Regions from separate parts of the Duncaniella sp. genome, predicted to be linked through region 1. Evidence: riboswitches for the same ligand, from Rfam matches in the RefSeq annotation. Region 1 holds a riboswitch; the other holds the start of a gene.

Region 1 (12,394 bases):
ATTTGGGAGTGCAAGATGTTCTTTCGGGGTGACATAGCAGATCATGGCTGTGCCCATCCATGCAATCTGAGCCGCACCGATGGCTGATGTGATGTGGTCATAGCCGGGAGCGATGTCCGTGGTCAGAGGACCGAGGGTATAGAAGGGAGCTTCATGACACTTCTCGATCTGACGGTCCATATTCTCGCGGATCTTGTGCATGGGCACATGACCCGGACCTTCGATAAGTACCTGAACATTGTGTCTCCATGCTATCTCTGTCAGCTCTCCGAGCACATCGAGTTCAAGGAACTGCGAGCGGTCATTGGCATCATGGATAGATCCGGGACGCAGGCCGTCGCCGAGCGATACGGCAACGTCGTAGGCGGCAAGGATCTCGCATATCTCATCAAAATGAGTGTAGAGGAAGTTCTCGCAGTCATGTATCACTGCCCAACGGGTCATGATGGATCCACCGCGCGACACGATTCCGGTCAGACGTTCCTGCACCATTTCTGCATGAGCGCGGAGCGCACCGGCATGGATCGTGAAGTAATCCACACCCTGCTCGGCCTGCTCTATGAGGGTGTCACGATAGATTTCCCATGTCAGATCTTCCACACGGCCATTGACTTTTTCAAGAGCCTGATATACCGGTACAGTGCCGACCGGGACGGGACAGTTGCGGATGATCCACTCGCGTGTCTCGTGGATGTTGTCGCCTGTCGAGAGGTCCATGAGTGTATCACCTCCCCAGTAGCAGCTCCAGACAGCTTTGCTGACCTCCTCTTCGATTCCCGACGAGAGGGCGGAATTTCCGATGTTGGTGTTGAGCTTCACTAGGAAGTTACGTCCGATGATCATGGGTTCGGCCTCCGGGTGATTTATATTGGCCGGAATTACCGCGCGTCCGGCAGCCACTTCCTCGCGTACGAATTCAGGAGTGATATGAGTCTTTATGCCGAGAGCTTCGGCATTGTTGTTCTCACGGATGGCCACATATTCCATCTCAGGAGTGATGATACCTTGACGTGCGAGAGCCATTTGCGTTATCTTACGTCCATCAGCTGCACGGCGGGGTGAGTAGCGGTGGGCGAAACGGATCGGATCAAGGGTCGCGTCAGCCTCGCGCATACGTCCGTAGTCCGAGGTAATGTGAGGTAATTGTTCGAGATCGTCGCGGCGGCTGATCCACTCCTCGCGTAGGCGCGGGAGGCCACGGTTGATGTCGATTTCAACGTCAGGATCGGTATAAACGCCGCTTGTATCATATACATAGACAGGTGCGTTCTGACGGGTCATGCGTTCGCCGTCGATCACTTTGACAGTTGGTGTGAGATTGACACGTCGCATGGCCACGCGGATTGGATGAAGCTGACCGTCGATATATACTTTTTCTGAACCCGGATAGGAGTTCACGTCAATATTTTCAATTTTCATGTGAAAAATGTGATAGGATTGGAGAAAAATGTGTGGTGAGGAATGGTGAGGAGTGGAGTTATGGAAGGGTATGAGCCGTTCTGTCCGTAGGGTAGGGCAGATTTTATTGCGGCTGCTTAGAGATTCAGAAATTCAGTAAGAGGACTTGTTGCAGATGCTGAATCGGAAACCGTACCCAGTCCGGCGAGATAGGCTTTGCGTCCGGCTTCGACTGCAAGACGGAAGGCTACGGCCATCTCCACCGGATCACCTGCTACCGCGATTGCTGTGTTGACAAGCACGGCATCAGCACCCATTTCCATGGCTTCAGCTGCGTGGGATGGTGCGCCGAGTCCTGCATCGATCACCACCGGTACACGACTCTCACGGATAATGATCTCGATGAAATCGCGTGTGCGGAGACCTTTGTTTGTTCCTATTGGTGCTCCGAGAGGCATGACGGCGGCAGTACCGACTTCTTCGAGTCGCTTACAGAGCACGGGATCTGCCTGAATGTAAGGAAGAACCTTGAAGCCTTGTCTGGCAAGAATCTCGGTAGCCTTCAGTGTCTCGACCGGGTCGGGCAGAAGATACTTCGGATCAGGATGAATTTCAAGTTTTATGAAATCAGTCCCGAAACAGTCACGGGCGAGATTGGCTGCGAGGACTGCTTCGTCGGCGGTGCGGACGCCCGACGTGTTGGGGAGAAACTGGACATGATCACGGTTGATGTGTCGGAGCATATCGTCCTCCTCCTCGTTCTGCATGTCGATGCGTTTCATTGCCACTGTGATCATTTCGGACCCCGATGCAAGGATAGATTCGAGCATAAGGGGGTTGGAGGAAAATTTTCCCGTTCCTACAAAGAGGCGTGACGTGAATGATTTTCCTCCGATGGTTAAAAGGTCTTTCATCTAAATTTTATATGAGGGGTTAACTTTCTTTTCGTTTCTGGAATGCCTCATGCAGCCGTGCCAGCACCTGCCGGGTATAGTCAACCGGATCTGGAGCGTTTATGATCGCACCGCTCATCGCAACTCCGTTGATTCCGGTAGCCATGAGGTCATCAATATCATCAATGGTTATTCCACCGATGGCTACTATCGGGAGGAGGATGTCGGCATCGCGGGTCTCTTTCACGATCTGTCTGTAGCCATCAAGCCCGATCACAGGCGACAGTTTGGCCTTGGTGGAGGTGTAGCGGAACGGACCGAGGCCGACGTAATCGACATCCCAGCCTTTGAAAGCCTTTATGTCGGCAGCAGTGTTGGCCGTACATCCTATGATGGCCTCTGCCCCCATTGTCTCGCGTGCGAGGAGTGGATTCATGTCATCCTTCCCAAGATGCACACCGTGGACTGACATTTCCATGGCAAGCTCAACACGGTCGTCGAACACGAGAAAAGCTTCGTGTTCCTGACACATAGGTATGATTTCGAGTGCAGTCTGGCGAAATTCCTCATCGGTCGCATCTTTCAAGCGGAGTTGAATCCATTTGCAGCCGCCTTCGAGAGCCATCTGCACTTCTTCTGCTATCGAATACTTTTCAGAAGGGTGGGTTATGAATTGAAGCATAGTAATTAAAGATTTTTCAATTGTTTGACAAAGCGTGACATTTCGCTTGCCCCCGCGCTCCACGGGAGAGCTCCGAGCATAGCAAAACCACTGAAATTGTAACGTTTCAGCTCCCCGATGCGTTCAGGTGTCACGCCTCCAAGTGCGATGACAGGCATTTCTATGCCCGAAAGTCCTGCAAGATCATCTCCGGTAAAGGCCGATGAGTAACCCCGCTTTGAGATACTGTCGAAAATCGGACTGAGCGTCACATAAGCATAAGTCTGATCGGACTTGATTTCGGCGATAGAATGACACGACCGGCTCAACGGGCCTGAGTAGGAGTCAGGCGCAGCCGGACAGCGATGGTTCAGGTGCAGACATCCAAGGGTGAAAACGTTCGTAAGATCAAAATGGCTGTGAAGCACTATACGGCCATGCAGATCCGAAGGTAGAGCCTCGATTAAGCCGAGTAGCTCATCACGCGTCGCGGAAGGGTGCCGGAGATGGACTCGGTCCCATCCGCCATCAAGTATGGCACGGATCTCGCCGACCTCGTTGCGTGGATCGGAAATTTCAGGTGTTATTGCTATTTTCAGCATGGCGGATGGAAGATCTGGGGTTATAATTTGGTTTAGACCGGAGAGACTCGTGGCGTTCAGCCTCCGTAGAAGGCTTTGATGATCACAATGCGGTCACCGTCGGCGAGCGGTGTTGCCGGACGGGCGGCTACCGGGATGACTGTGCCGTTGAGTGCCGTGGCTATACCTTGCGGAGAGATGTTCCTTAGTTCAAGCGCGTTCTGGAGCGTCGAATTTTCAGGAAGTTCAAAAATCACATCGTTTATAGAAATTTTCATGATTTCGGACGGTTAGGGTTGAAATTTTTCAGGCGACGGGGTGAGAAGAAATGATTCAGTGGACCGTGGCCCTTTCCAGTGCTTACGAATGATCCCTCTTTGAGGGCATTGGTGACATAGAGTTTTGCCAGACGCACAGAATCCGTGAGACTATTGCCGACAGCAAGATAAGAGGCTACGGCCGACGAGAGGGTACAGCCTGTTCCGTGGGTGTTGCGGGTGCTGACTGCATCCGCACGGAGTTCAAGCAGGTTCTTGCGACCGTCTGTGGAAAGAATATCAGTCTTGAAGTCAGTCGCTTGACTGTCACCGCCGGTGATGAGTACGTTGCGGCATCCCATTTCGTGAAGGATCTCGATCTGCTTTACCGGATCATTCTCACCTGTAAGCTCACGCGCTTCGTCGAGGTTGGGAGTGACGAGAGTGGTAATGGGGAATATCCGTTTCACAATAATGTCGATAGCCTCTCTTTCAAGGAGCGATGTACCTGATGAGGAAAGCATTACCGGATCGAGGACAATGTTGTCAGGATGGTATCTGTCGAGGCTGTCGGCCACCGTGGAAGCTATCTCTGCGCTACACAGCATCCCGATTTTCACTGCGAGTGGAGGGATATCGGTCATTACCATATCGATCTGTTCGGCAACCATAGCGGTTGGGACGGGCATAACGGCTCGGACACCGGTGGTGTTCTGTGCGGTTATGGCTGTTATAGCCGACATGGCGTAGCATCCGATGGCCGATATTGTCTTGATGTCGGCTTGTATGCCTGCTCCACCGGAAGGATCAGAGCCTGCTATTGTGAGTACCGGATAGTAAGTTCGCATTGGTTTCAGATAATGATGGTTTTGATTCGGTCATGACAGGTGACTGCATGACGGAAGATTGCCGGAAAATATGGTTGAGACGGAGTCTGTGCCATATCCGACAAAGCGATACATGAATGAAATGCAGAATTGAAATGTATAGTCCTCACGAAAAACTGACCGCCCTTTTCTCAGAATGGAAAGTCATTAGACCTACAGGATCGTAATGACTGTCGGATGAATTGCCGGCCACATAAATGAAAGTGCCGGATTCAGCAAGGACTTGTGCAATCCCTTCGGCGGTACTAACCGCATCAGGTTCGGAGGGTATCATCTCAGCGTCCACATCATACGGTGTACGCACCCCTTTGTCGCTGCAAAGATAAAGCTTAAAATTTTAAAAAGCAAATGAACTGATGCAAACTTATCACTTATCACGGAACATTGAAACATTTGTTATTAAACACCCTCCTGATCTTTTGATCTTTTTTGGATGTTTCGGAGTGATATGGATGTAGTTTAGACGACTGTCAGGAATAAAGTGCCGCGAATGCTTTTTCGAGCCTTGGGATGGGATCTGAGTAATGATTACCCGGCACGCTCTGAAATTCGGTTGTGATTCCTGCCTTACGAAGTATGGCGACAATCTCCTGTGTGTCCGTCCCGACGGACTGGAATGCCTTTACTTTTGATTTTGGCTCCTGATCACCCAGCAGGAAATATCCTTTGCCGGTTTTTTCGGGAATGGGTCTGTTTTTCATCCAGTCAAGGAAGCCTTCGTACCAGAACGAGCCTGAAAGGGAGGCGATGTTTACGAACGTGTCGCACAGCATCCACTGCCACAGGGCGAATAAACCTGACATGGAGACACCAACCAGACTACGCTCAACGCTTCCGTTCATTCCTAACGCGGATTCCACTCGTGGAATGACAGTCTGCTGCAATAACCGGAGAAATTCAGGCGATTCACCTTTGAAATCAGGACTTCCTTTCGGGACACCTTTAGCCGGCCACGGACTGAACACATTCTGCCAGTCCATTCCGGTTACCGCGACGATGGTTGTGCCGTATATTCCGGAGGCAGGTTCAATCCATCCGGCAAGCATATCCATCGGATAAAGTATGTAGGCAATTTTGTCCTTGCTGTGCGGAGTGCTGCAAAGACAATGCAAGTCGTTTATATCAATTGTCTGTGTCATAATATTTCATCATATCTGGCATATCTTTGAAACCAAGTGACGTATAGACTGGTTTACCGTCGGCCGTCGATTCAAGATAGATCTTTCCACAGCCGCGTCTCTTGGCTTCTTCAATCAGATGGGTTACAATGAGGTGGGCAACACCTCTGTTGCGGAACGCCTCACGGACATAGATGTTCATGAGGTACGCGCATCGTCCGGATGGATTGTCCGGTGATGGAAGCTCATCCGTCAGGCATACACCCCCGCATCCGTATTCTTCTCCGTCACATTCCGCCACGAAAGCGAGATGTGAATCATCAGCGATGTGCTTACGGTAATACTGCCGGTTGGCCACGAGGAGTCGCGGATGAGCTTCCTCTCCGAATACATTCCGGATCACCTCTATGCGCCAACGCATGAGGGAGGGCAGGGCTTTTATCTGCTTCAAGGTAATGCCCATCACACACCGCCTTCCTTCATCACTACCGGAAGAGCCTCGACATCAACCTTACCGCGCTTGGTGACAGGTATGCTGTGGATCCTGATAAAGAATTCAGGGATCATGAAGTCTGTCAGACGGTCGGCAAGCCATTTCCTGACATCGTGAAGTTTACAATTTTCCTTGGGGATGATGTAGGCCGTCAGATAATGCAGGCCGTTGTCGTCAAGGAAAGCACGTACGACTCCACGCTCTACTTCAGGGCAAGTGTTGAGCACGTTCTCGACCTCCTCCGGTTCTACTCGCTTTCCGAGGATCATCACCTGATTGTCGCGCCGGTGGAGGAAGGCGAGATTGCCGTCGGGGAGCACATAGCCGAGGTCACCGCTGCGATACATGCGTGTGCCGTCAGGGAGAGTGACAAAGTTTTTCTGTTCGGGCGGGTTTCCGAGGTAACCTCGGCTCACACCCTCGCCGAAAATACATATTTCACCGATCTGTCCTTGGGGGAGTTCGTTCATGTCCTTATCCATGATCTTGACCTCGACACCTTTCACCGCCTTGCCTACCGGGAAAGTGCCGTCGTCAAGCGGTTCGGCATTGTCAACACGGAAGTAGTTGGAGCAGACGGTTGTTTCCGACGGACCGTAAGTGTTGTAGATCTTCACGCCTTTGTCGCGCAGATTGGTGATATAACTGCCGCGGATCACGTCGCCGCCGCTGATTATCAGCTTGATCGATTTCGGTATCTCAGGAAGTTTGTTCATCTCGGCGATCAGGTAAGGGAAGCCGTCAATGATCGTCACCCCATGACGCTCTACAAATTTCATTAGTCCTTGAAGCGAACCGTTATGGATCGGAGATGAGGGTATGCAGACGGCAGCTCCGTTGAGCAGCGTGGTATAGACCTCCTCAACAAATATGTCAAACGAACATACTGAATACTGGAGCATAATGTCGCCCGGCCCTGTATGAAATTCAGCCTCGAAAGCCTCGGAATAATTGACGACTGAGTGATTCTCGACAACGACTCCTTTAGGCTTGCCGGATGTGCCGGAGGTATAGAGCACGTAGGCAACGCCATCGGGCGTAGAGCGGTCAGTCATTTCATGCTGTGCGGGTTTGAGATGGCGACAATAGTTGTCTGTTATGATCAGATCCACTCCTGCTGTCTGCATCATGTAGTCGATACGTTCCTGCGGGAGCGACGGTTCGGCGGGAATGTAGGCCGCTCCGCTTTTGAGTACGGCAAGCATGGCGGCGATCTGTTCCGCACCGTGGTGCATCACGATTCCGACAAAGGCCGGTCTGCGGTCATAGAATTTGGCGAGTATGGCATCCGTCATGGCGTCGAGTTCTGAAAATGTAAGCGTCCGGTCATCTTCTATGATAGCTGGGGCGGAGGGGTATTTCTCCACCATGTCCCTGAATCGGGAGTAGATTGTTCGTTTGTTATCCATGTATAATAGTCTGTTTTTATATAATAAGGTCTTGATGGGAGGACTTGTTCATCTGCTTGCGTAGATGTCTGACTTTGGGGTGATGTGGTTTATGAGTCAGGGTAGGGGAGAGGGATTGTCAATATAATAATTATAATATAATAAGGTGGTACAGTTTCGGTCGGCAGAAAGCTGTCCTGATTATAAATTGATGGTAATAAAGGCGTTGGTGTTTCGAGGAGAAATTTTTATCTTTTGGCCTTTGCTTGTTCGGACAAAAAATACTAATTTTGTAATCCGTTATGAAATACGGTTTTGACAACGAGAAATATCTCAAAATTCAGTCCGAACACATCAAGGAGCGCATAGCTCAGTTCGGCAACAAGCTTTATCTTGAACTTGGAGGAAAATTGTTTGATGACCACCACGCCAGTCGTGTCCTCCCCGGTTTTCAGCCTGACAGTAAGCTGCGTATGCTAAGCCAGCTCAGCGATCAGGCAGAAATAGTAATCGTCATCAGTGCTCTCGATATCGAGAAAAATAAGGTTCGCAACGATCTCGGTATCACCTACGACATGGATGTCCTGCGTCTGCGCGAAGAATTTCAGAAGCGCGGGTTTCTTGTAGGATCAGTCGTGATTACGCATTACAACGGCCAGAGCAGTGCCGATGCTTTCCGTCAGAGACTTGAGCGTATGGGTATCACCACCTATTATCACTATACTATCGAGGGTTATCCTACCAACGTGGCTCTGATTGATTCAGATGAAGGTTTCGGACGTAACGACTATGTGGAGACCTCCCGTCCGCTCGTGATCGTGACTGCGCCCGGTCCGGGTAGCGGCAAGATGGCTGTTTGTCTCAGCCAGCTATACAATGAACACAAGCGTGGTGTCGAGGCTGGATATGCCAAATTCGAGACATTCCCGGTGTGGAGTCTTCCGCTCAAACATCCGGTAAATATCGCCTACGAAGCTGCTACGGCTGACCTCAATGATGTCAATATGATCGATCCCTTCCATCTGGAGGCTTACGGAAAGACAGCTATCAACTACAACCGTGACATAGAGATCTTCCCTGTGCTCAACGCACTTTTCGAAGGAATCTATGGTAAGAACCCCTATAAATCTCCTACGGATATGGGTGTTAATATGGTTGGATTCTGTATCAATGATGATGAAGTGTGTTGCCGTGCCTCAAAGGATGAGATCATCCGTCGCTACTACACAGCTCTCAATCATTTTGCCCAAGGCGAGGACAACGAGGGTGAGGTCAATAAGATCGCTTTGCTGTTCAAGCAGGCTAAGATCGACACGTCATACCGCAAGCCGACTGTGGCTGCACGTGAGCGTGCCGAGCGCAGTGGTGTACCCTGTTCGGCCATAGAACTTGCCGACGGAACCATCATCACTGCCGAAACCAGTGCGCTTCTCGGTCCGAGCGCGGCTCTGATCCTTAACGCCGTGAAGTATCTTGCTGGAATCGATCATTCGATCAAGCTGATCCCTCAGGCAATGATCGAGCCGATACAGAACACGAAAATCAATTATCTGCGCAGCGTCAACCCGCGTCTTCATACGGATGAGGTGCTCGTGGCTCTTTCGGTGTTGAGCACCCGCGATGAAAATTGCCGCCGGGCGCTCGAAAAACTCCCTGAGCTGAACGGCTGTCAGGTTCATTCGACTGTGATGCTCGGCGAGGTCGATCACAAAATATTCAAGAAACTCGGTGTGGGTCTGACCTGTGACCCTGCAAAAAAGAAAAAATAGAAATTTCCAAGGTTAAAAACTCCTGAGGAATCCCAAAAGACCGTCTAATGTCAGTATAGCTTATCGTGAGGCAGCTATACTGACATTTTTTTACATGTACCTCTGAAACGGGGTGGGAATCTGCATGCTTTTGGATTTTGTCATTATTAACATGCGTCTGATTTTTAATAAATGTAGCATATTCAAAGAATTTTGTTGTTAAAAAACATATACTTATTGTAATTATTAAATTAAAATCAACTGAAAGTTGGAAGTATGGTATTATTTCTTTAACTTTGTAATCTAAATTCCTATATCTAATCCCAACTGATTATGTTTCAAAGATTTAATACCATTGTTTCCTGTGCATTGATTTCGCTTGGCGCGTTTGCGCAGGGAGGAGGACTTACCGACACATCGGACAGCCGTCATGCAGTCATGACAAATACCCCGCTCGGTGCTGTGAAATGGACCGGAGGTTTCTGGGGTGACCGCTTCGATGTATATAGCGGAACTTCACTTCAAAGCATGTGGGACACATGGTGTAATCCCGACGTGTCACACGGTTTCAGAAACTTCGAGATTGCAGCCGGAACTAAGGAAGGAGAGCATTGGGGACCTCCGTTCCACGACGGTGATATGTACAAGTGGCTTGAGGCTGTCGCAGCCGTGTATGCTGTCAATAAAGATCCGAAACTTGATGCCATAATGGATCAGTTCATCGAGCAGGTTGTGAAAGCGCAGCGTGCCGACGGCTATATCCATACTCCCGTGATTATCGACGAGCGCAACAGAGGTGTCGATACGCATGCTCACCACAAGGAGCAGACCGTCATCGGTACGAAAGTTGGTGGCGAGGATGAGAAAGGTGCTTTCGCCAACCGTCTGAACTTCGAGACCTACAACCTCGGTCACCTGATGATGGCCGGTATCGTCCATAAGAGAGCCACGGGCAAGACCACGCTTTTCGATGCTGCCGTAAAGGCCACAGACTTCCTCTGTGAATTTTACGAGACAGCTTCCGCCGAGCTTGCACGCAATGCCATCTGCCCCTCGCACTATATGGGCGTGGTGGAGATGTATCGTGAGACCGGTAATCCCCGCTATCTCGATCTCGCAAACAATCTTATAAATATCCGCGGTCTGGTGGAGAACGGTACGGATGACAATCAGGACCGTATCCCGTTCCGCGATCAGTATAATGCAATGGGCCATGCTGTCCGTGCCAACTATCTCTATGCAGGCGTGGCAGACCTCTATGCCGAGACTGGCGAGGAGCAGCTCATGAAGAACCTGACGAGCATCTGGGACGACATCGTGAACCGTAAGATGTATGTCACCGGTGCATGTGGCGCGCTCTATGACGGAACTTCGCCAGACGGAACTAACTATGAGCCTGACAGCATTCAGAAAGTTCATCAGAGCTATGGCCGTCCCTATCAGCTCCCCAACAGCACGGCTCACAATGAGACATGTGCCAACATCGGCAACATGCTTTTCAACTGGCGCATGCTTGAGGCTACAGGCGAGGCTAAATATGCCGATATCGTCGAAACCGCACTCTATAACAGTGTGCTCAGCGGTGTCAGTCTTGACGGCAAGCGGTATTTCTACACTAACCCGCTCCGTATGAGCGATGATCTGCCTTACACACTCCGCTGGCCCAAGACACGCGAAGAGTACATCAGCTGTTTCTGCTGTCCGCCCAACACACTGCGTACTATTTGCGAAGCTCAGAACTATGCCTACACCGTGAATGACAGCACTCTCTGGTGTAACCTTTACGGTGACAGTGAACTCCGCACCTCACTAGGTAAAAAGCGTCCTCTTGTAGTGACCCAGCGCACCGGCTATCCCTACGACGGTAAAGTGGTGCTTACGATGGTAGAAGTTCCCAAGAAAGAGAAACTCGCGTTGAAACTTCGCGTGCCCTCTTGGTGTGACAATGCCACTGTGGCCATCAACGGTGTGCCTGAAAATGTCAAGGTCGTTCCTGACAGCTATATCACGCTTGACCGCACTTGGAAATCAGGCGATGAGGTGACATTCGACATGGAGATGAAAACCAAACTCCTTGAATCCAATCCTCTCGTTGAGGAGACGCGCAACCATACAGCTGTCAAGCGCGGTCCGCTGGTATATTGTCTTGAAAGCATAGACATTGAAGATGGAAAGGCTATCGACGATGTCCTCATTCCCGCCGATGCGCAGTTTACCACAAAGGATATCACGATAGACGGTAGCCGCATGACAGCTCTTGAGACCGAAGCCCGTCTCGTCGATGGCGGTGACTGGACCGGTAAGCTCTATCGTGAGGTCGGAAGTGCCGACAAGAAGGTCAAGGTCACCCTCATTCCTTATTTCGCATGGGGCAACCGTGACAAAGCCGAGATGAGTGTCTGGCTTCCTCTCGCACGTTAATCCACACTTACATTCTCTTGTAGATGAAAAGATTTTTTCTGACAGGGGGGCTTTTGCTCTCCCTCCTTCAGGTTCTTGCCGCGGATGTCTATGTAGCTCCTTCCGGTAAGGATTCTAATGACGGTAGTCAGGGTGCCCCGAAGGCCACCCTGACTTCGGCGTTGCGTCAGGCGCGTGAAATGCGTCGTCTTTCAGCACCCGGAACGGAGTCGGGGATAACCATACATCTGGCTTCAGGTATATATAATGTGTATGAGCCGGTCTTTGTCCGTCCGGAGGATAGCGGTGCGCCGTCATCGCCGACCGTCATCACTTCCGATGGCGGTGCTTGGCTGAGTGGTGGTGTGAGCATCGATGGCTGGAAGCGTCAGGGAAAACTGATGGTGGCTGATGTCCCGCAGTTCAACGGTCGTCCTCTTGATTTCCGTCAGCTCTATGTCAACGGTCGAAAGGCTGTAAGAGCACGCGATGTGGAGGATTTTGAAAAAATGTACAGGATAATCAGCAATGATCCTGCTAACGAGATCCTCTGGGTACCCGCCGAGGCTG
Region 2 (12,394 bases), 260 kb from region 1:
AGCGTCGTCAGCGCATCTGAGCGGACTTTCCTTACGGGTCATATCGATATGATCGCGCTCGGTAACGTTGGCGAGAACCTCCTCATAAGTCACGTCAGCACCTTTCTCCCGCAGTTCCTTGTAGCGGCGTTCGGCACGGCGTTCGGGAGTGGCGTTGCAGAACACTTTCATTTCAGCAGCTGGGAATACGACTGTTCCTATGTCGCGTCCATCCATAACAATACCCTTTGATTCTCCCATGTCACGCTGCATCCTCACGAGTGCGTGGCGGACAGCCGGAATGGTAGCCACGGGGGAGACGTGGTTGGATACCTCAAGGGTACGGATTTCACTTTCTACAATCTCACCATTGAGCATGGTCTGCTGGCCATCACCTTGGACTTTGAAATCTATGTGGATGGCAGGGAGGGCGGCGGTAAGCATGTCGGTTGCTACTGATCCGTCACTGTTGATCATTCCGTTGCGCATTGCATAGAGTGTCACCGCGCGATACATGGCACCCGAATCAATGTAGCGGTAACCGATGGTCTTTGCCAGACGGCGTGCCATCGTGCTTTTTCCGGATGAGGAATATCCGTCAATGGCTATGATGATTTTTTCAGAACTCATATAGTTTTGTTGAAAGGTTTAGCATTATTGTCGTAGCTCCGTTGTGGGGCTGAGCGAGAGCGACACCGACACCGAAATTCTTGACATTGATCCCGGCACAGGCCGAAAACCCGGAGAGGAAGCTGCGCTTATAAGTTGACATGTCGGTGCGCGTCTTATAGTTGTAGCCTATGCCGACATGGAATTTTTCACTCGGAATGAAATCGGCGGCAAAGACAAGATGTCGCATCAGATTAGAGCCGAATTTGTCCTTGATCACGGGTGATGCGCTTTCCGAACCGTCGCCATTATCATAGAACGGCAGATGCCATTTGGTAAGATTCCACGCGGTTACTGACCATGTGACGGGCAGAGTCCCGAACGATTTCGAAAATCCAACACGCAGATCGACAGGAAGACGGTTATACGCTTCATGGAAGCGTTTGATCTGACCGCCGAGATTGGCAACGACTGCCGAGAACGAGAAATTGGATTCCGGATCATAGTAGTTGACACCAAGATCCGTCGCCAGAGCCATAGCTGTGTAGGAATCGTAGGAAGAGTAAATGAATTTAAGTGTCGCACCTCCGCGCCAACGGTCAGTAATGTCATGGGCATAGGTCCCGTTGAAAACCATGTCCTTGGGAGAGAAGTCGCCGGTGAGCACTCCGTTTATGTCAGCACCTTTGATGGTTCCGTAACCGAAATATTGTAAGCCGGCCGCCCACGCGCCATGATCACCCGCACTACGTCCGAATTTGATGCCTGCAAAGTTGCTTTCACCTACATAGCGCATGTAATTGACGCCAAGCTGCATGTCTATTTCCGATCCAAGGAGACCGGGATTCTGGTCTATGCTGTTGATGTCGTCCTCGATCGCCGATATGTTGATGCCGCCCAGACCGTAGGTGAGGGTGGAGGAGGGGAGATTTAAAAAACTGTAGGCTGATGATGAATCCTGAGCCAGCACATCGGCACTCCCCGCTGCCATGAGGGCAAAAGGAAGCAGATAATGACGGAGCGCGCTGTGGAGAAGTCGTGACATAATTATGGAGGATGTGGGTGCTTCTTATATTAAACGGACGCAACGTCACATTATTATATCTGTCAGTCCTATTTATGAATCGTCTGTAAATGTCAAGAAAGCTAAAACAATTGTAATCAATCACAAAATAGTTGCGTAGGACAAATCCAACTGCTAATTTTGTTCTGCCACATTAGCTAAAACACAATGCACAAACCTATACTTAGATTCATTCTCCTCCCTCTCATGGCGATCCTCGCCTTAACCTCGCGCGCGCAATCGCCCAAGCATATTGCCAGTGTGACCGGTACTCCGAAAGTGCAGATTTCAATTGATGTGTATGACTACGAGAGTGTCGATGTTCATCCAAGTTTCCCCGGTGGGGATACTGAGATGCTCCGCTTCATCAACGGTGAGCGCAAGTATCCATCCAAGGCATACCGTGATGGAATCGAAGGACGTGTGCTCTGCAGTTTCGTCGTAAATAAGGATGGCTCATTATCGCATATCTCCGTGCTTAAAGGAGTGGAAGAGTCACTTAACCGTGAGGCTGTGAGGATTCTCTCGAAAATGCCGGCTTGGGATGCCGGAATGGTCGATGAAACGCCCGTTCCTGTCTATTGCATCTTGCCGATAGCATTCCGTCGCTGATTATCAATGGCCGTTTTAACTGAAATATCATCGGCTTAAACATTGAGTAACTCTGAAAATATCCGGGCCGCGTGTGATAAACTTGAATCACACGCGGCCCGGATATTTTGGTGTCAGACAGTCAGAAGAGTCTTATCGTCATACTTCCGGCTTTACTACCACACCTGTCCCTTTCAATCCGTTCACGCCTATTGCAAGAGGAGAGCTGAAGGTGACTATTCGTACGAAATCACTCTCATAGACGGCCGGTTGAGCGTTCAGGAAATCCACATCGTAAAGATCAGTCACAGGATCACCCGGCTTGCGTTTTGCATTGGTGTCGATAGTGAAGTAAGCTACTCCGAACGAAGTGAGATTCTGGAAAAAGTGTGTGCCCTGACTCGGTTCGATGCGATAGTTCGGCAGCGAGGACTCTACAATTAATTTTGCTGCGGAAATGGCCGGCCATTTCACGGGGATGCCAAGCGATGTATCGGACGAACCCCATCGTCCCGGTCCGATGAGCACATAACGCTCTTCCCTGTCAAGGAATCCACGGTTGATCTTTTCGATCTCGCGTGCGATCAGCGAATTGTTGGACGATGAGAATTTTTCGGGGCGGACATAGACAACTGTGTTTACACCTTCGATACTTCCATGACCGAGAGCAGTTCCGGATTTGAGCAGCAATTTTTCATCAGGGGTTGACATCAATGCTTCATCCACCGTCTCCTTCCTATCGACAATCGGTCGGATCTGAAGCCAATACAGGCGTCCCTTGTTACTGCTGTTTGGTTCGACCATGCCGGCAAATTCTATTTCGACCGGACGCTGCATGGCTTCTTGACCTGTCGTGAGCATGAAATCCACCGCTTCAGCCAAGGGATATGCCTTGTGTTTAAGAATGTTGTTGAAGGTGACCACGCGACGTCCTTCACCAAAATCGCTATCACGGATCACATTGTCGCGGAAATCAAATGTCGATACCATGTATTTGAGCGCACCTCGCTCAGCCACATCCTGAACGCGAAGTTTGGCCACATTGTAGCCGTCATCAACCTTCAGGTTTGACATTGATTCCGGTTTTTTGATGGGCTGTCCTGAGAGTGAAGTCTCGCGCTCGTCACCTTTCATGTCCAGTGCGTACATTCGTGTCTGTGTGTCGCGCAGGGCCAATGACAGTTCCGATGTCTGGAGGACGTTTTCGGGATGACGCGGAGAAAAGCGGAGGGCAAGACCGCCGTCAACAATGTATTTGCCAAGTCCGACAGCTATTTCAGCCACACCGTCTTCCGGCTTTTCATCGTTGAGGGGATAGTAATTGAGTGAACGGCCTACGCCTGAGAATGAAGGGAAATAGTAGCCCTCTAAATCTTTGCCGACGACTTCCTGAAGTATCACTGCCATTTTCTCCTGATCGATCACGTTGGAGGTTGCTGTCATGTAGGCTTTCGAGTCGGAATAGAACACGGAAGCATACACACCCTTGATGGCACTCGTGACCATCTTGAGCATTTCCTGCGGATCGCTGATCTTGGGCACCATGTAGGTGGAATAGATTCCTGCGAAGGGCTGGTAATGTGAATCCTCAAGCAGGCTTGAACTGCGCACGGCAATAGGCGTATCGACAACTTCGAACAGAGCAAGGAGATCATCCTTGATTCTCCGGGGTAGCTTCCCACGGAGGAAATGGGACAGGATCTCGTCGTCAGGTGCATCGCTCAGGGCTATGGGATAGAGCTTATTACTCTCCATAAATTCATCGAATATATCGGTGCATAGCACTACCGTGCGCGGGATCGTGATTGAAATACCGTCGAAGTTATCGCAGATCGGATTTTTCTTTATGATAGAGTCGATGAATGCCAGACCGCGTCCTTTGCCTCCGAGCGAGCCTTGTCCGATACGAGCGAAATTGGAATAATGGTCGAAACGGTCTTTCTGGAATATGGCGACCACGCCTCGGTTTTTCATCTTACGATACTTCACGATCAGATCGAAAAACAGCTGTCGCACCTGCGGTGCATCTTTGAGATCACGGAAGCGGTGATGTTTGATTACCTCGGCTATCGGGAACATGGCGCGCGAGTAGAGCCAGCGCGAGATGTCGTTGAACGACGCGTGCCAGTAAAGGGCTTCGGCTGGAATGTCGAAGATGTTTTTCTGAAGATCTTTCAGTGATTTTATACGGAAAATCTCTTCGCCGCTTTCGGGATTGCGGATCACGAAGTCACCGAAACCGAAGTTATTGATGATAGCTTTGCCGAGATCAACGGGAAACTTCTTGGAATTTTTATCAATGAATGTGCCGCCGAGTTCAAGCACGTCGTGAGCGTTCTCATTTTCTGAACTTTCGATAATAAGTGGCAGATATGGGTCGCGTTCACGCAGCTCGCGGGCGAGTCTTATGCCTGCCTTGGGATCTTTTTTGCCTTCGCGCTTGAACGAGACGTCGCTGATCACACCGAGGATGTGATCGCTGTAACGGTCATAAAGTTCAAGAGCTTCCTCATAGTCACGGGCAAGCATCACTTTGGGACGTCCGCGCATACGCAACATCTGCTCATGCTCATTGAGAGCCTCGGTAGAAAATTCACGTGACTGCTTGAGGATGAACTTATAAACTATCGGCAGCACTGAAGAATAAAAACGCACCGAGTCCTCCACGAGGAGTATCATCTGCACGCCGACACCGTTTATGTCATTGTCGGCATTCATCTTATCCTCAAGAAGTTTGATTATCGCAAGGAGAAGATCGACATTGCCGAGCCAAGAAAACACATAGTCAATTCCTGAAAAATCCTCTTTGGAAAGTCTGCGTGACACCTCCTGGGAGAAAGGAGTGAGGACAATTATCGGCATGTCGGGATAGTGCTCCCGGATACGGCGCGCGCCTGTAAACGTTTCACTCACGTCGTTGCCGGGCATCATTATGACGAGGTCGAAACTTTTTGTCTTGAGAATTTCGAGACCTTCCGCTGAGTTGAGTGCGCGGGTCACACGGGGAGGCGAGGAGAGGTTGAGGGAGGTGTATTCGAAATACAGCTGTTCCTCCACGCGTCCGTCTTCTTCCATCATGAACGCATCGTAGGCGGATGCTATGAGAAGCACGTTGAAAATGCGCTTCTGCATGAGGTTCTGGAAAGCCGTATCTTTAAAATATAGTTGGCTGAGGGCTTCGTCGTCGGTCATGTATAATTGGAGATATGGGTAAGTTACTTGTCAGCGACAAAATTAAACAAAAATCTTAGATTATCGGGCTGAAGAGATGGAAAAACAATGGTGCGTTAGGATAAATTGCATTAACTGGAATATATTCGCACTTACTTACAAAATTACAATAATAAAATTGATATTCAAAATACAAATTGCTACCTTTGCAGCCGAAATGCAGATCGGATAGTGGAATCTATGTTTAGATTGAATTTGTTCGGCTGTATTTCAGAGAATTAGTTTACATATTTTAGGGGTGTCCGCCTTCTGTCGTGAGTGGCTGTCCGCTCATTGGAGGCAGGTCTGAGATTATACCCTTTGAACCTGATCCGGGTAATACCGGCGTAGAGAAAAAATGATGAAGAGATACCTTCTTCCTGCCCTCCTTGTATCCGGAGGCGTGTGTCCTGTATCCGCTGCTATAGTTGCGGATGAGGAGAGTGACTCATTGAATTTAGTGTTGAATCAGGTGGAGATCGTGGCTAACCGAGCCACGGCAAAGACTCCTATTGCCTTTACGAATGTCACCAAGCGCGAACTCGTAAAGAACAATGACGGCAGGGACATGACTTATCTCCTGCAGATGACTCCGTCAGTCACCACTACCTCCGATGCCGGTGGCGGAGTGGGCTATACGTCGATGAGGATCAGAGGAACGGATGGTTCGCGCATCAATGTCACGGCCAACGGTGTCCCGATCAATAATCCTGAGAGCCATAATGTCTATTGGGTCAATATGCCGGATCTCGCTTCGTCGCTCGGCGATGTGCAGATTCAGCGTGGTGCAGGCACATCGACCAACGGTGCGGGCGCATTCGGCGCGAGTGTGAATATGATAACTGATGCACCGTCCGAAGATCCATACGCTGAACTTTCTGGAGCGTATGGCGCATACAATACCAACCGCCAGACACTGCGTGTCGGGTCGGGGCTGCTCGGAGAACTTTGGAGTTTTGATGCGCGTATAAGTCATCTTGGGTCTGACGGATATATCGACCGTGCGACATCCGAACTATGGAGCTACTTCGGACAGGCTGCCTATTCCGGTTATAATACAAAGGTACGCCTGCTTGCCTTCGGTGGTAAGGAAAAGACTTACATGGCTTGGGACTATGCTTCAAAAGAGCAGATGAAGGAGTTCGGCCGTCGTTACAACCCGTGTGGCGAATATACGGACAAGGATGGCAATGTGGCCTATTATCCTGATCAGTACGATAACTATATCCAGCATCATTTTCAGTTGCTGCTCAATCAGCGTCTTGGCGAGTTCTTCCATCTGAATGCTACCTTGCACTATACTTGTGATGACGGGTATTATGATCAGTACAAGACGAACCGTACACTGGAGGAATACGGACTCGTCCCGTTTGTCGATGCTGACGGTGCTACAATTAAGAAATCAGACCTCATACGTCTCAAAAACAATGTCAATCATTTCGGTGGCGGTCAGCTCAACGTCAATTATGTCCGTGACGGGTGGAATGTGGTGCTCGGTGGTGCGGCTACTGATTTCAAGGGCCATCATTTCGGACAGGTGAAGTGGGTTCGTAATTATGTAGGACCTATTGATCCCTTGCAGAAGTATTATGATAATACCGGCCGAAAGTTTGACCTGAATTTCTTCCTCAGGGCGAATTATGAGATCAACCGACAGTTTTCGGCCTATGCCGACATGCAGTATCGTCATATCCATTATACAATAAAAGGGGCATCAGACAATTGGGACTGGAACATTGCCGCGCCCGCTGTTCTGGATGTGGATCGCCGGTGGAATTTCTTTAATCCTAAGCTCGGACTTAACTATACCTCCGGGAGTCATCGTGCGTTTGCGTCGTGGGCTGTGGCGCAGAAAGAACCTACGCGCGACAATTTCACTGACGGTGATCCTGCTCACAGACCGGAATCCGAACGCCTGAATGATTTCGAAGCCGGATATACTTTCAATCATAAGCTGTTCACCTTAGGTGTAAATCTTTATTACATGCTTTATAAGGATCAGCTTGTGGCCACAGGTGAATTGTCGGATACGGGTAATCCCATAAGCGTAAATGTCCCTGATTCCTATCGTATGGGCGTCGAGTTTCAGGCTGCCCTTCGCCCCTGCCAATGGTTTGACTGGCAGTTCAACCTCACGCTTTCTCGTAACCGCATAAAGAATTTTGTTGAATACATCTACGAGGACGAGTGGACCAATCCTATCTCTTTTGCGCTCGGCGACACTCCGATTGCCTTCTCGCCTGACCTGATTTTCAGTAACGCTTTCAACTTTAATTTCCATGGAGCTGATGCGTCGCTTCAGAGCCGTTATGTCGGAAAGCAGTACATGAACAATGCCAAGAGTGAGGAAGCACGCCTTGACGCATATTTTGTAAGTGATCTTCATCTTGGTTACACGTTCAAGCACCTTCAGGGCATAAAAGAAATGCGCCTCGGCTTATCGGTCTATAATCTGTTTAATAAGAAGTATTTCAACAACGGTTATGCCGGAGCGGGTTATTACGTTGATGGAGGAGAGAAGATCATATATCGTTATGCCGGCTATGCCGCGCAAGCTCCGACCCATGTAATGGCTACGGCAACTCTTCGTTTCTGATATGACCTTGTACTCATCGATATTCTCAATGGAATGTCATAGCCTGTACGTAAAAATATGAATTTCGACAGCATACTTGAAATTTTCGGTTTTACCGTCGGTCTGCTATACCTTTGGTGGGAGTATCATGCCGATGCCAAAGTGTGGCTTGCGTCTGTGATCATGCCTATGATCTCGATGTGGATATATTATTCCAAGGGACTATATGCCGATTTCGGTATAAATATCTACTATCTTGTCATAGCTGTCTATGGTTTCATTGTCTGGACACGCGGATCGGCAGGTACGGCGAAAAAACCTCGCCAGATTACCCATGCATCCATTCCGGTGTGGGGTGGTGCAGTGGCTGCGACAGTGATCCTGTGGATAATGATATGGTGGATTCTCGTTCATTTTACCGATTCCACTGTTCCGGTTGCTGATGCCTTTACCACCGCTCTTTCGATAGTCGGTCTTTGGATGATGGCACGCAAATATGCCGAGCAGTGGCTTGTATGGTTCGTGGTGGATATAGTATGTTCATGTCTTTACTATTATAAAGGTCTGAATTTCTATTGTATCCTCTATGCCGTCTATACTGTCATCGCTTTGCTTGGTTATCGCAAATGGCTGCGTCTCATGAAAGAACAAACTGTTGAACCGTCATGAAAAATACAGCTATGAAATGTTAAAATCTTAAAAGTTGATGATGTTTTGCGAAAAATTGCGTCCAAAACGCTTGTAATTGTAGCAAAATGCTTAACTTTGCATCGATTTCTGATAATTTAACTGTAACAGAAATCACTTTGCATTATGACATCATCCGCTAAGAAAGCCCCGGAGGTGATTAAGTTCACCAAAATGCACGGCATAGGGAACGATTACATATATATTAATTGTATGGAATCAGTCCCCGAAAGGCTGCCTGATCTGGCCATCGAAATGAGCGACCGTCATTTAGGCGTTGGTGGCGACGGAATAGTTCTGATATGCCCATCGGAAATCGCTGACTTCAGAATGAGGATGTTTAACAACGACGGGTCTGAAGCCCGTATGTGTGGCAACGCCTCTCGCTGTATAGCAAAATATGTCCACGACCACGGACTCACTGACAAACAACGCATAAACCTTGAAACCCTTTCGGGTATCAAGGTTTTGTCGCTTAATATGAACGATGAAGGTGAGGTGGAGAGTGTGACTGTCGATATGGGTGAACCGGAACTCGAAGCTGCTTCCGTGCCTGTTGTTACAGCATCTGAGAAAATGATTGAGGAAACAGTCGAGACGTCGTCCGGCTCTGTGAAGGTTACAGCAGTGTCGATGGGCAATCCTCACGGTGTGATTTTTGTTGATCGCATTGAAGATGTGGATTTCGATAAGCTCGGACCGGAACTTGAACATCATCCTATGTGGCCTGACAGGGCTAACATCGAATTTCTCCAGATACTATCACCGTCCGAAGCACGCATGAGAGTGTGGGAGAGAGGTACTGGCGAGACTCTGGCTTGCGGGACAGGGGCATGTGCCTCCGCAGTCGCGGCTGCCTTGACAGGACGTTGTGACCGGAAGGTCACGATCCATCTCCGTGGAGGAGATCTGACCATAGAATGGTGTGCCGACGGCCATGTCATGATGACAGGTAGCGCAACAGAAGTTTTTGAAGGTAATTATTACCGACAACGCTGATCTGATATGATTATCATATAGGTGAATATACCGTGTGTCTTTCCGACGCGGTGGAGTATATTTACCCCGATTAATCATGAAAGGACAGATTGTTTTTTTGTTTCGCAGTCATAATATTTCTAAATTTGTATTCTAATTAAATAATCCTATTGGTAACCAATGTTTAGGATCAACGATAATTTCACGAAACTTCCGGCTTCATATCTTTTCAGTGAAGTCGCCCGCAGGGTCAAGGCTTACTCAGAGTCACATCCCGATGTCGAGATCATCCGTATGGGTATCGGTGATGTCACCCGCCCGTTATGTCCGGCTGTCATTTCCGCGCTTCATGCTGCAGTCGATGATGAAGGGCGAGGGGAGACGTTTCATGGCTACGGCCCGGAACAGGGCTATGCGTTTCTGAGCGAGAAAATCGCTGAGACTGATTATCGCAAGCGAGGCATAGATATTGAACCCGATGAGATTTTTATAAGTGACGGCGCGAAGAGTGATACCGGCAACATCGGAGACATCCTCTCGACCGCAAACATGGTTGCTGTCACAGATCCGGTATATCCCGTCTATGTGGATACGAATGTGATGGCCGGACGTGCCGGAGAGCTTGGTGCTGACGGTCGTTGGAACAGGATAGAATATCTCCCTTGTACGTCAGAAAACTCTTTTGTCCCCTCATTGCCGGTAAATAATCCTGATGTGATCTATCTGTGCTATCCCAATAATCCGACGGGAACCACACTTACACGCGCGCAGCTGAAAGTATGGGTGGATTATTGCAAGGAACATGGTGCACTCCTGCTCTTCGATGCCGCTTATGAGGCATATATCCGTGAGGAAGATGTTCCCCATTCGATATATGAAATAGAAGGAGCAAAGGAAGTCGCCATTGAATTCCGCAGTTTTTCAAAGACGGCAGGTTTCACAGGCATACGTCTCGGCTACACGGTCGTTCCCAAGGCTCTGAAAGGTATGGATGCCAACGGTGAGAAAGTTGCTCTCAACGGCCTCTGGCGTCGTAGGCAGACTACCAAGTTCAATGGTGCGAGCTATCTGACACAGCGTGGAGCGGAAGCACTCTATACACCGGAGGGTCAGCGTCAGATGAAAGAAAGCGTTGACTATTATCTTGAAAATGCAGCCATGCTCCGTGCCGGTCTTGCCGAGGCCGGTTATGAAGTGGTCGGAGGTATAAATTCCCCTTATATATGGCTGAAGACACCCGGAACAATGACATCATGGGAGTTTTTTGATTATCTGCTTGACCGTTATCATATAGTCGGTACGCCCGGCAGTGGATTCGGTCCGGCAGGCGAGGGTTATTTCCGCCTGACAGCGTTCAATACACATGAAAACACTCGCCGTTGTGTTGAGCGTCTGTCCGGAAAATGAGATCAATACATCAACCAATCATAGAATCAAATATTTTTTTAACATAATAACATACAGTTATGTCAAGCTTAAGGTTTAAAGTTGTCGAAGAAGCGTCCAATCGCAAGGCTGTTCCCGTAGATATTCCCAAAGAGCGTCCGCAGGAATATTACGCCAGCAAAGTTTTCAACCGTGCCAAAATGTATGAGTATCTTCCGATTGATACCTACAAGGAACTGATCAACGCCATCGACAACAAGCAGCCTATCTCGCGTAAAGTTGCCGACAGCGTGGCTGAAGGGATGAAGCGTTGGGCCATCGACAATGGCGCACGCCATTACACTCACTGGTTTCAGCCTTTGACCGAAACCACGGCCGAGAAACACGACGGATTCGTCGAGCACGACGGTAAAGGCGGAATGGTCGAGGAATTTTCCGGCAAGCTTCTTGTCCAGCAGGAACCGGATGCTTCAAGCTTCCCTAACGGCGGTATCCGCAACACTTTCGAGGCACGCGGTTATTCGGCGTGGGACATCTCGTCGCCGGCATTCCTCATGGACAATACACTCTGTATCCCCACGATCTTTATTTCATATACAGGCGAGTCGCTTGACTATAAAACCCCGCTTCTGCGCGCGCTTTCAGCCGTTGACAAGGCAGGAACAGCCGTGGCACGTTATTTCGACCCTGAAGTAAAGCATGTGATTTCCAACCTCGGCTGGGAGCAGGAATACTTCCTCGTTGATGAGGCTCTCTATGCCGCACGTCCTGACCTCGTGCTCACCGGACGTACGCTCATGGGTCACGAGTCGGCAAAAAACCAGCAGCTTGAGGACCACTACTTCGGTGCCATCCCCTCACGCGTGGAAGCTTTCATGCTTGATCTCGAAATCGAGGCTCATAAGCTCGGCATTCCTGTGAAAACCCGCCATAATGAGGTTGCTCCCAATCAGTTTGAGCTTGCTCCGATTTTTGAGGAGACAAACCTTGCGAATGACCACAATATGCTGCTCATGTCGCTCATGAGCGAGGTGGCACGCCGTCACAACTTCCGTGTGCTTCTCCATGAGAAACCGTTCGCAGGCATCAATGGCTCTGGCAAGCACAACAACTGGAGTCTCGGTACTGATACGGGTACTCTTCTTTTCGCTCCCGGCAAGACTCCTAAGGAAAATCTCCAGTTCATCACTTTCGTGGCCAATGTAATGGCGGCCGTTCACCGTCACAATGCACTTCTGAAGGCTTCGATCATGTCGGCTACCAACACCCATCGTCTCGGTGCTAACGAAGCTCCCCCCGCCATCATCTCGATTTTC

Evidence for each region. Region 1 has a riboswitch for thiamine pyrophosphate ahead of thiD (bifunctional hydroxymethylpyrimidine kinase/phosphomethylpyrimidine kinase). Riboswitches for the same ligand answer to the same signal wherever they lie in the genome.
Region 2: linked by a shared signal. The riboswitch ahead of K2G41_RS03160 (TonB-dependent receptor plug domain-containing protein) and the one ahead of thiD (bifunctional hydroxymethylpyrimidine kinase/phosphomethylpyrimidine kinase) in region 1 are both predicted to bind thiamine pyrophosphate.

Annotation. Positions count from the first base shown of each region.
Region 1 covers NZ_JAIDBW010000012.1:26,665-39,058, forward strand. Annotated here, with positions in the region: gene thiC (phosphomethylpyrimidine synthase ThiC) at 1-1,419, opposite strand, end outside; gene K2G41_RS02195 (thiazole synthase) at 1,536-2,312, opposite strand; gene K2G41_RS02200 (thiamine phosphate synthase) at 2,332-2,979, opposite strand; gene K2G41_RS02205 (thiamine phosphate synthase) at 2,979-3,554, opposite strand; gene thiS (sulfur carrier protein ThiS) at 3,611-3,811, opposite strand; gene thiD (bifunctional hydroxymethylpyrimidine kinase/phosphomethylpyrimidine kinase) at 3,808-4,638, opposite strand; TPP riboswitch at 4,892-4,995, opposite strand; gene K2G41_RS02220 (alpha/beta hydrolase-fold protein) at 5,148-5,816, opposite strand; gene K2G41_RS02225 (GNAT family N-acetyltransferase) at 5,800-6,246, opposite strand; gene K2G41_RS02230 (amino acid adenylation domain-containing protein) at 6,258-7,697, opposite strand; gene K2G41_RS02235 (DUF1846 domain-containing protein) at 7,979-9,445, shown strand; gene K2G41_RS02240 (glycoside hydrolase family 127 protein) at 9,758-11,845, shown strand; gene K2G41_RS02245 (right-handed parallel beta-helix repeat-containing protein) at 11,869-12,394, shown strand, end outside.
Region 2 covers NZ_JAIDBW010000012.1:290,728-303,121, forward strand. Annotated here, with positions in the region: gene cmk ((d)CMP kinase) at 1-609, opposite strand, end outside; gene porQ (type IX secretion system protein PorQ) at 599-1,633, opposite strand; gene K2G41_RS03150 (energy transducer TonB) at 1,820-2,263, shown strand; gene K2G41_RS03155 (PEP/pyruvate-binding domain-containing protein) at 2,402-5,434, opposite strand; TPP riboswitch at 5,698-5,823, shown strand; gene K2G41_RS03160 (TonB-dependent receptor plug domain-containing protein) at 5,814-8,048, shown strand; gene pnuC (nicotinamide riboside transporter PnuC) at 8,106-8,696, shown strand; gene dapF (diaminopimelate epimerase) at 8,841-9,713, shown strand; gene K2G41_RS03175 (LL-diaminopimelate aminotransferase) at 9,873-11,099, shown strand; gene K2G41_RS03180 (glutamine synthetase III) at 11,159-12,394, shown strand, end outside.